Regions from separate parts of the Paenibacillus sp. FSL R5-0766 genome, predicted to be linked through region 2. Evidence: riboswitches for the same ligand, from Rfam matches in the RefSeq annotation. Region 2 holds a riboswitch; each other region holds the start of a gene.
The links. Region 2 has a riboswitch for cyclic di-AMP ahead of MKY66_RS00530 (C40 family peptidase). Riboswitches for the same ligand answer to the same signal wherever they lie in the genome.
Positions count from the first base shown of each region.

Region 1: it holds a riboswitch for cyclic di-AMP, as region 2 does, so the genes downstream of both, MKY66_RS07180 (hypothetical protein) here and MKY66_RS00530 (C40 family peptidase) in region 2, are expected to answer to the same signal.
Region 3: it holds a riboswitch for cyclic di-AMP, as region 2 does, so the genes downstream of both, MKY66_RS17465 (3D domain-containing protein) here and MKY66_RS00530 (C40 family peptidase) in region 2, are expected to answer to the same signal.

Region 1 covers NZ_CP150227.1:1,621,596-1,623,862, reverse strand. Annotated here, with positions in the region: gene MKY66_RS07185 (HAD family hydrolase) at 110-793, opposite strand; gene MKY66_RS07180 (hypothetical protein) at 921-1,319, opposite strand; cyclic di-AMP (ydaO/yuaA leader) riboswitch at 1,435-1,609, opposite strand; gene MKY66_RS07175 (glutathione peroxidase) at 1,983-2,267, shown strand, end outside.
Region 2 covers NZ_CP150227.1:109,436-111,702, reverse strand. Annotated here, with positions in the region: gene MKY66_RS00540 (M1 family metallopeptidase) at 1-96, shown strand, start outside; gene MKY66_RS00535 (hypothetical protein) at 107-958, shown strand; cyclic di-AMP (ydaO/yuaA leader) riboswitch at 1,204-1,341, shown strand; gene MKY66_RS00530 (C40 family peptidase) at 1,381-1,815, shown strand; gene MKY66_RS00525 (GNAT family protein) at 2,170-2,267, shown strand, end outside.
Region 3 covers NZ_CP150227.1:4,071,806-4,074,072, reverse strand. Annotated here, with positions in the region: gene MKY66_RS17475 (ABC transporter substrate-binding protein/permease) at 1-134, shown strand, start outside; gene MKY66_RS17470 (amino acid ABC transporter ATP-binding protein) at 121-843, shown strand; cyclic di-AMP (ydaO/yuaA leader) riboswitch at 1,063-1,259, shown strand; gene MKY66_RS17465 (3D domain-containing protein) at 1,262-1,936, shown strand; gene MKY66_RS17460 (polysaccharide deacetylase family protein) at 2,044-2,267, opposite strand, start outside.

The DNA of each region.
Region 1 (2,267 bases), 1.5 Mb from region 2:
AAGGCTGATCAACTCCGGTATTCTATACCCAGGTTAATCAGCCTTTATTGTTGCAATACAGCAAGGTGTTTCCTTTTATAGTAAAACTCAAACTCCAATAAACAATCATCTAAACCTGATTTGGTATCAGTAACGGCAGGAGTTGATCCAATGAATCAACAGTCCAATCCGCACGTTGGTCATCCGATAGATCTGGTTGGAATCTTCCGTAACCCTGCATAATTCGAATCGTACGCATGCCCAGCTTCCGTGCAGGTATAATGTCGTTATCGATCCGATCGCCGATCATGACGGCTTCCTCCGGTTCACAACCGGCCTGCTTCAAGGCTACAGCGTATAACTCAGGGTCTGGCTTGGACACTCCTTCTTCAGCCGAGCAGGCCAGAACATCAACATACTTCCGCAAGCCGTAACTCTCCAGTCTCTCTTCCGTTCCAGGACTCTGATTGGCAATAATGCCAATGTGATAATGCCGTGACAGCTGCTGAAGAACAGAATCCGCTGAAGGAAAAGGACGTTCAAGATCTTTTTGAAACTTCAGCTTGTCCTGAATCTGTTTCTGGTGTCCCTCGTCTTCAACGAATGTGCGAATCGCCACTCTCATAGGCCATTGCTCATATTTCTGGTAACAGTTCGCGAACAGTTCGCGTACCGCCTCAATCTTCACCGGATACCCCAATGCACAGGCTTCGCGGACGAACTGTCCGATAATATCATCAACCGGCTCCCATTCATCCACCAGCGTATCTCCAACATCAAAAAACAACCATTTCAATCCACCTACATCCGGCACGCCAATTCCTCCTTGTAAGCATAACAAAGAAGACTCACCATCATGCATGAGTCTCCTCAAACTTCCGTTTATCGATACATTCAATTATAACAGGCACCTTACACCTGAGCAATCACAAGCTATGGCATTAACCATTGAGGAGAAAGCCAACTTCCCCATTGAGCGAATATACAATCCGGTCTGCGCCCATGCCCCGATAGATGCCCTTAGGATGACTCTGCTCCGTAATCACGCACAGGGATTTCGATGTCCATGAACGGCAGATCTGTAAATAACGACAGGTCAGATTCAGGCTGTTCTCGAAAATAAACACGTTGCCTACGCTGCCCTGCGGCAAAAACCATTTTTGAGCTGCAGCCGTGTTCATGCGAATGACATGTTCTACTCCGATTCTACGGAGTCTGCGCTCTTCCCCTGCACTGTTGGTTAGAACGGCAAACGGCATTTTTTTATACATCAGCAATTTAATAAATTTGCGTCCTGCTTCATTTGGAGCAGTCACTAAGATCATCTCAGTATCCATCATTCGTTCCTCCCTTGGTGTGAAAAGACAACAAAAAAGAAGCGTGGGGGACCAAGGCCTCCCGAACGCTTCTTAAATAATCCATGGCGAAAACACCATGAACCAGCGTACGGCTTGTTGCCTCTCCCTTTAACGCTTACGAGGTTAGCTGACGGATTCGGGCGCGAGAGTCGCCCTATTTCCGGCTGTCACCGGAAAATTCACCCCATGAATGCCACTGTCCTGGACAGCACATTCCGTTGGTTCCCCCGTTTCCCATTCATCAATGAATGGAAACTCAGCGATTAAAACATCGTTCGTATATCTTAAGGATAAGATCGAGCGATATTATCGTTTGTTTCGTTTTTCAAGTACAATTTTAGTTTAAATTGAAATTACGTAATGAATCATACACCCGTGCCATGTCGGTGTAAAGTCCGCCCAGATCACCGAATCGGCAGATTTTTGCCAATTCCCATCCATAATAACGCTTACAACAAAGTTATACTCTATCTATCTCTTCAAGGCTATCTAATTCTCACTCTAACGATAATCACATCCCAATTCATTCACGTATTCTGCACAACTTGCCTGTTTTGATTCTTTTAACACCATATTAGTTTTGCAATATTTAATTGTAACCAATATAATAGAAGATATAAGAGTAAATAAATGGAGGCGATTTAGATGACAGTCTACGATTACAAAGTGAATACCCTTCGCGGTCAAGAAGTTGAAATGTCCAACTACCGTGACAAAGTGTTACTGATCGTGAATACGGCAAGCTCATGCGGCCTTACCCCTCAATTCAAAGGACTGCAAGAACTGCAAGACAAGTTTCAAGATGCTCCATTTGAAGTTCTTGGTTTCCCAAGCAACCAGTTTGCACAGGAAAAAGGATCTTCCGACGATATTGCCGAGTTCTGTCAGATGAATTATGGCGTAAGCTTCCCTATGTTTGAGAAAATTGAT
Region 2 (2,267 bases):
TTCCTGAAATCCGGACTGGATGAGCGGGCGAAGTCCCGCTGGAGCATGAGTGTAACCAAACTAATAGAAGCCATATTCGGAGGTCTGTCATGGTGAGGTGGAAACGGTGAAAGCGAAAATACGTGAAGGCTGGTTTCTCGTCCGTCAGCATATGTTCATTGCAGCAATCTTATTTCTCTATCAACTCATTTGGGGATATTTCTTCTATCGAATGGTACAATCGGCGGTCATCCCACTACTCCTGCGCTATCCGAATGCTGATGCCGGGGAGTTGAGTACACTTTTGTTCAAAATGGAAAGTCAACTTAACCTGTCTACCCATCCGGAGGTTCATCGTTATCTATGGATTCTAGGGGGCATGCTGCTGGTTCGGATGTTGATCAGCCCCCTCATTCAGGCAGGACTGCTCTACTCACTTCAGCACTTTAATTCTACAGAAGAGCGCATCCCCTTTGTCCGCGGAATCAAAAATCTGTGGAAACCGATGCTGCTGCTCCACACCATACGTACTTTATTGATACTTCTGCCCGCCTACTGGCTCATACCGAAGCTCTACTCGATTCTCATGGACGGATTTCATTCCCTTCAATTACTTTTGCCTGGTATCCCTTATGTTGTTGCCTGGATTTTATATGGTTGGATCATCCACCACGCCATACTCTACATGCAGTTCGGTGTTTCGGCACCAGAAGGAGAAGGCGGGGCTCACGGTACCCTCAGAGCACTCTGGATTGCAATGCGTCATCTCATCGCTGTAATCGGCATTGCACTCCTGCTGGGCGGAGTACACCTGCTCGTCTTTGGGGCATTCACTTCAGCCTCATGGTTATTAACGGGACTTACCGGACTTATACTACAACAGACGTATCCACTTGCCAGATGTCTATTGAGTCTGTGGAAAATATGCAGCCATTTCCGATTATGGCAGTCCAAAATATCCAAAGGTGAGAGCAGATAGTTTAAAAATTGTTACCATCACATGTTAAACTCTTGCCCTAATATGTACTTAATAAATAGGCAAACCTCAACCTTTCCCCGTCAAAGGTCGAGGTTTTTTTGCTAAATTTGTTGTTAAACGTTGCCAAAGCCGTACTCCTCTGTTACAATAATCGCAGTGAGTTTTTAGTAACAACTTTGTAATCTTTACATTCATATTTGTAACTACTTAAAATTAAATCGTCATTTCTTGATTTCGCAGGTGCATAACTAGCATAGCCAAATTCCTGGCACCTGGGAAGCGGGGGAACCAGTTATGGGTGAATTGATCTTGCTACAGAGGGATCATAGGGGACCTTCAACCGAATCCTTAAGCTAACCTCGCAGGCATTGGAAGGGGAATATCTCTTGTTCAAGAAGAAATTAACCGCAGCTGTACTTAGCATCACATTCGCTTTATCACTTGGTGCAGGTAGCGCATTCGCAGATTCAAAGATGGACACAGTAATTGATTCAGCAATGGGAACTACATACAAAAGTGGGGGAACAACGCTTAACGGCTTTGACTGCTCCGGATTTACACGGTATGTATTCGACAAGTTGGGTATTGATTTGGCACGCCAATCCAGTTCCCAATTCGACATGGGCGATTCCGTATCCCGCATGGAAATGAGAGCTGGCGATCTGGTGTTCTTTAATACAACAGGTAAAGGCGTATCTCATGTAGGAATCTTTGTAGGAGATGGAAAGTTTGCACACTCCTCTTCTTCCAAAGGCGTTACGATCAGTGCATTGAGTGAAAACTATTGGGCCAATCGTTATGTTGGCGCGAAACGGATTATGAGCACGGACGCATATGAATCACTGGCCCTTGACTAGGGACAAGCTGAGCAACATGATGCTGTAACCATTAACCATACTGGAACGAAGCAAGAAGCATAACAGAACCGCCCGGTACATTCTCCGCAGGAATGTATCCGGCGGTTTTTTTGTGCTTCAATCCTTATTCATGTTACAAGTTATACTCGGGGTATATCCTGCGACATCAACAGGTTCATTTTGCGTTCGTTCGTCCGTGCCCTTATGATGTTTTTACCCATCCCGTTATAATATAAACGAAATTACCGGAACTTTTGTTTCATTTTTTTCTTGGGAAGGAAGACTTGCTAAATGAACATCTCTTTTGTAGAGTGGACAAAGAGTTCTGTTTCAAGGAAAGGAGCATGCAGGTGTATGAAGGAAACCCCTGTGACGTTTCACGTTGTACCCATGCGAGAAGAACATGCGGAGCTTATCTGCAGTTGGCAGTATGACCCGCCTTACAATATCTA
Region 3 (2,267 bases), 3.0 Mb from region 2:
TGGTCAAAAACATTACGTACCAAGGCTTGAGTCCATTTTTGATTGCAGCAGCCATCTACTTTGTAATGACGTTCATTTTGTCCAAGCTGCTGGGACGACTGGAAAGGAAGTTGAGTGCAAGTGATAGACGTTAGACAATTACACAAATCTTATGGTAATAACGATGTGCTTAAGGGCATTAACGTGACGATTGGCAAAGGCGAGGTTGTCGTGGTTATCGGTCCTTCCGGTTCAGGTAAAAGTACATTCTTGCGTTGTCTGAACCTCTTGGAACAACCTACATCAGGTGAAATCGATTTTGAAGGTGTGTCAATTACGGACCCCAAGCACAACATTAATGCAACTCGGGAAAAAATGGGCATGGTGTTCCAGCATTTCAACCTGTTCCCACACAAAACCGTACAGCAAAACATCACGATTGCTCCGATTAAAGTGAAGAAACAATCCACGCAGGAAGCGGAGAAAATTGCTGCTGATCTGCTTAACACTGTGGGCTTGTACGATAAAAAAGATACATTCCCGAATCAGCTGTCCGGTGGACAGAAGCAGCGGATCGCCATTGCAAGAGCATTGGCTATGCAGCCGCATGTTATGCTGTTTGACGAGCCTACTTCGGCACTGGACCCCGAGATGGTCGGTGAAGTGCTGGATGTCATGAAACGTCTTGCAGAAGGCGGGATGACCATGGTCATCGTGACACATGAGATGGGTTTTGCACGTGAAGTGGGAGACCGGATCCTGTTCATGGATGGCGGGGTTATTGTAGAAGAGGGAACACCTGATGAGGTATTTGGAGCACCGAAAAATTCACGTACACGTGATTTTCTTGCGAAAGTACTTTAAACGAAGTGATCGAAAATAGCGTTACTGACTTCGAGTCGGTAACGCTATTTTTTATGGATAATAATCATGTTTGCATTCGGAAAAGTAACTATTCTGTTACCAAATATAAAGAAGTCGGTTCGCCAACTTTTCTGAATTATCCAGTATTCTTACATATGCTTACATGCTAAAAACCATTTGGTAAGAATTACTACAAGTTCAGGTTACAAAATTGTGATATATTGAACTCTGCCGAAACTTCCGGACAGGGAGTGCGGGGGATGTAACGATGCAGATTGTGCAGGGGGAAGATCTACAGCACACTGCTTGGGGTGAATTAGGGGTACATAACGTCTCAAATGTAATGAAGAACCTATAGGGTGGGCTCTTCATCCGAATCCGACAACTAACTTCGCAGGCACAATGAGGGAGGAAGACCATGATTAACAAGAAACGTATAGCCAAAACAGCAGTAGCATTAATGACAACAGCAATGCTCATTCAAGCCGTTCCGGCTCACGCCGATTCAGTTCATGTGGCCAAAGAAGGGGATACCTTCTACACCTTATCAAAACAATATGGAGTAGCACTCAACACGTTGGTTAAAGCAAACAACGACATTTCACCTTACAACATTTATGGTGGTTTGAAAATTACGATTCCCGGTAAGGCAAACAATGTAGCAGCCGCTGCGGCGACGGAGAGCAAGACCCAAGCCAAAACGGTTAACACAGCAAGCTTGGACGTTAACGCAGATAACAAAGTGGTTCAGGCCTGGGGTAAAACATTCGATTACAGCAAAGCTGTGAACGTGAAAGCAACGGCATACTCTGCAGATCCGTCTGAAAATGGAGGCTGGGGTGCAGTCGATTATTTCGGAAATGACCTTGAACTGGGTACGATTGCAGTTGATCCAAGTGTAATTCCACTCGGAACCAAAGTACTGGTAACTGGTCACAGCCATCCAGGATTGCCAAAACAGGCTTTTGTAGCCACCGCGCGTGATGTGGGCGGTGCAATCAAGGGTCACCGGATTGATATCTTTATCCCGGGTAGCAAACAGTCCGTAAGCAAATTTGGTTTCCAGGATATCGAGCTGTATATTCTGAAGTAGAAAATAAATTACATCTAACGAATTCAAACAGGGTGTCTGCTAGTCGCTAATTTGCGATTGAACAGCACCCTTTTAATATTCTCATTTATTTTGCTATCACGGTCAGCTTAATCTATGGCCTTTGGCAACCCCAGCATTTCGTCCAAGGTGACGAGTTCATATCCACGCTTTTGCAATTCCTCAATGATTTCAGGCAAAGCCTCAATCGTGCCGTTCAGGTTCGATCCTACACCGCCTCCAGCATGTTGCAGAACGATGGAGCCTGGTTTTACGGCCGACAGGATGTTATCTTTCACCTGTTCCTTTGAAAGTCCTTTCCAGTCCAGAGAGT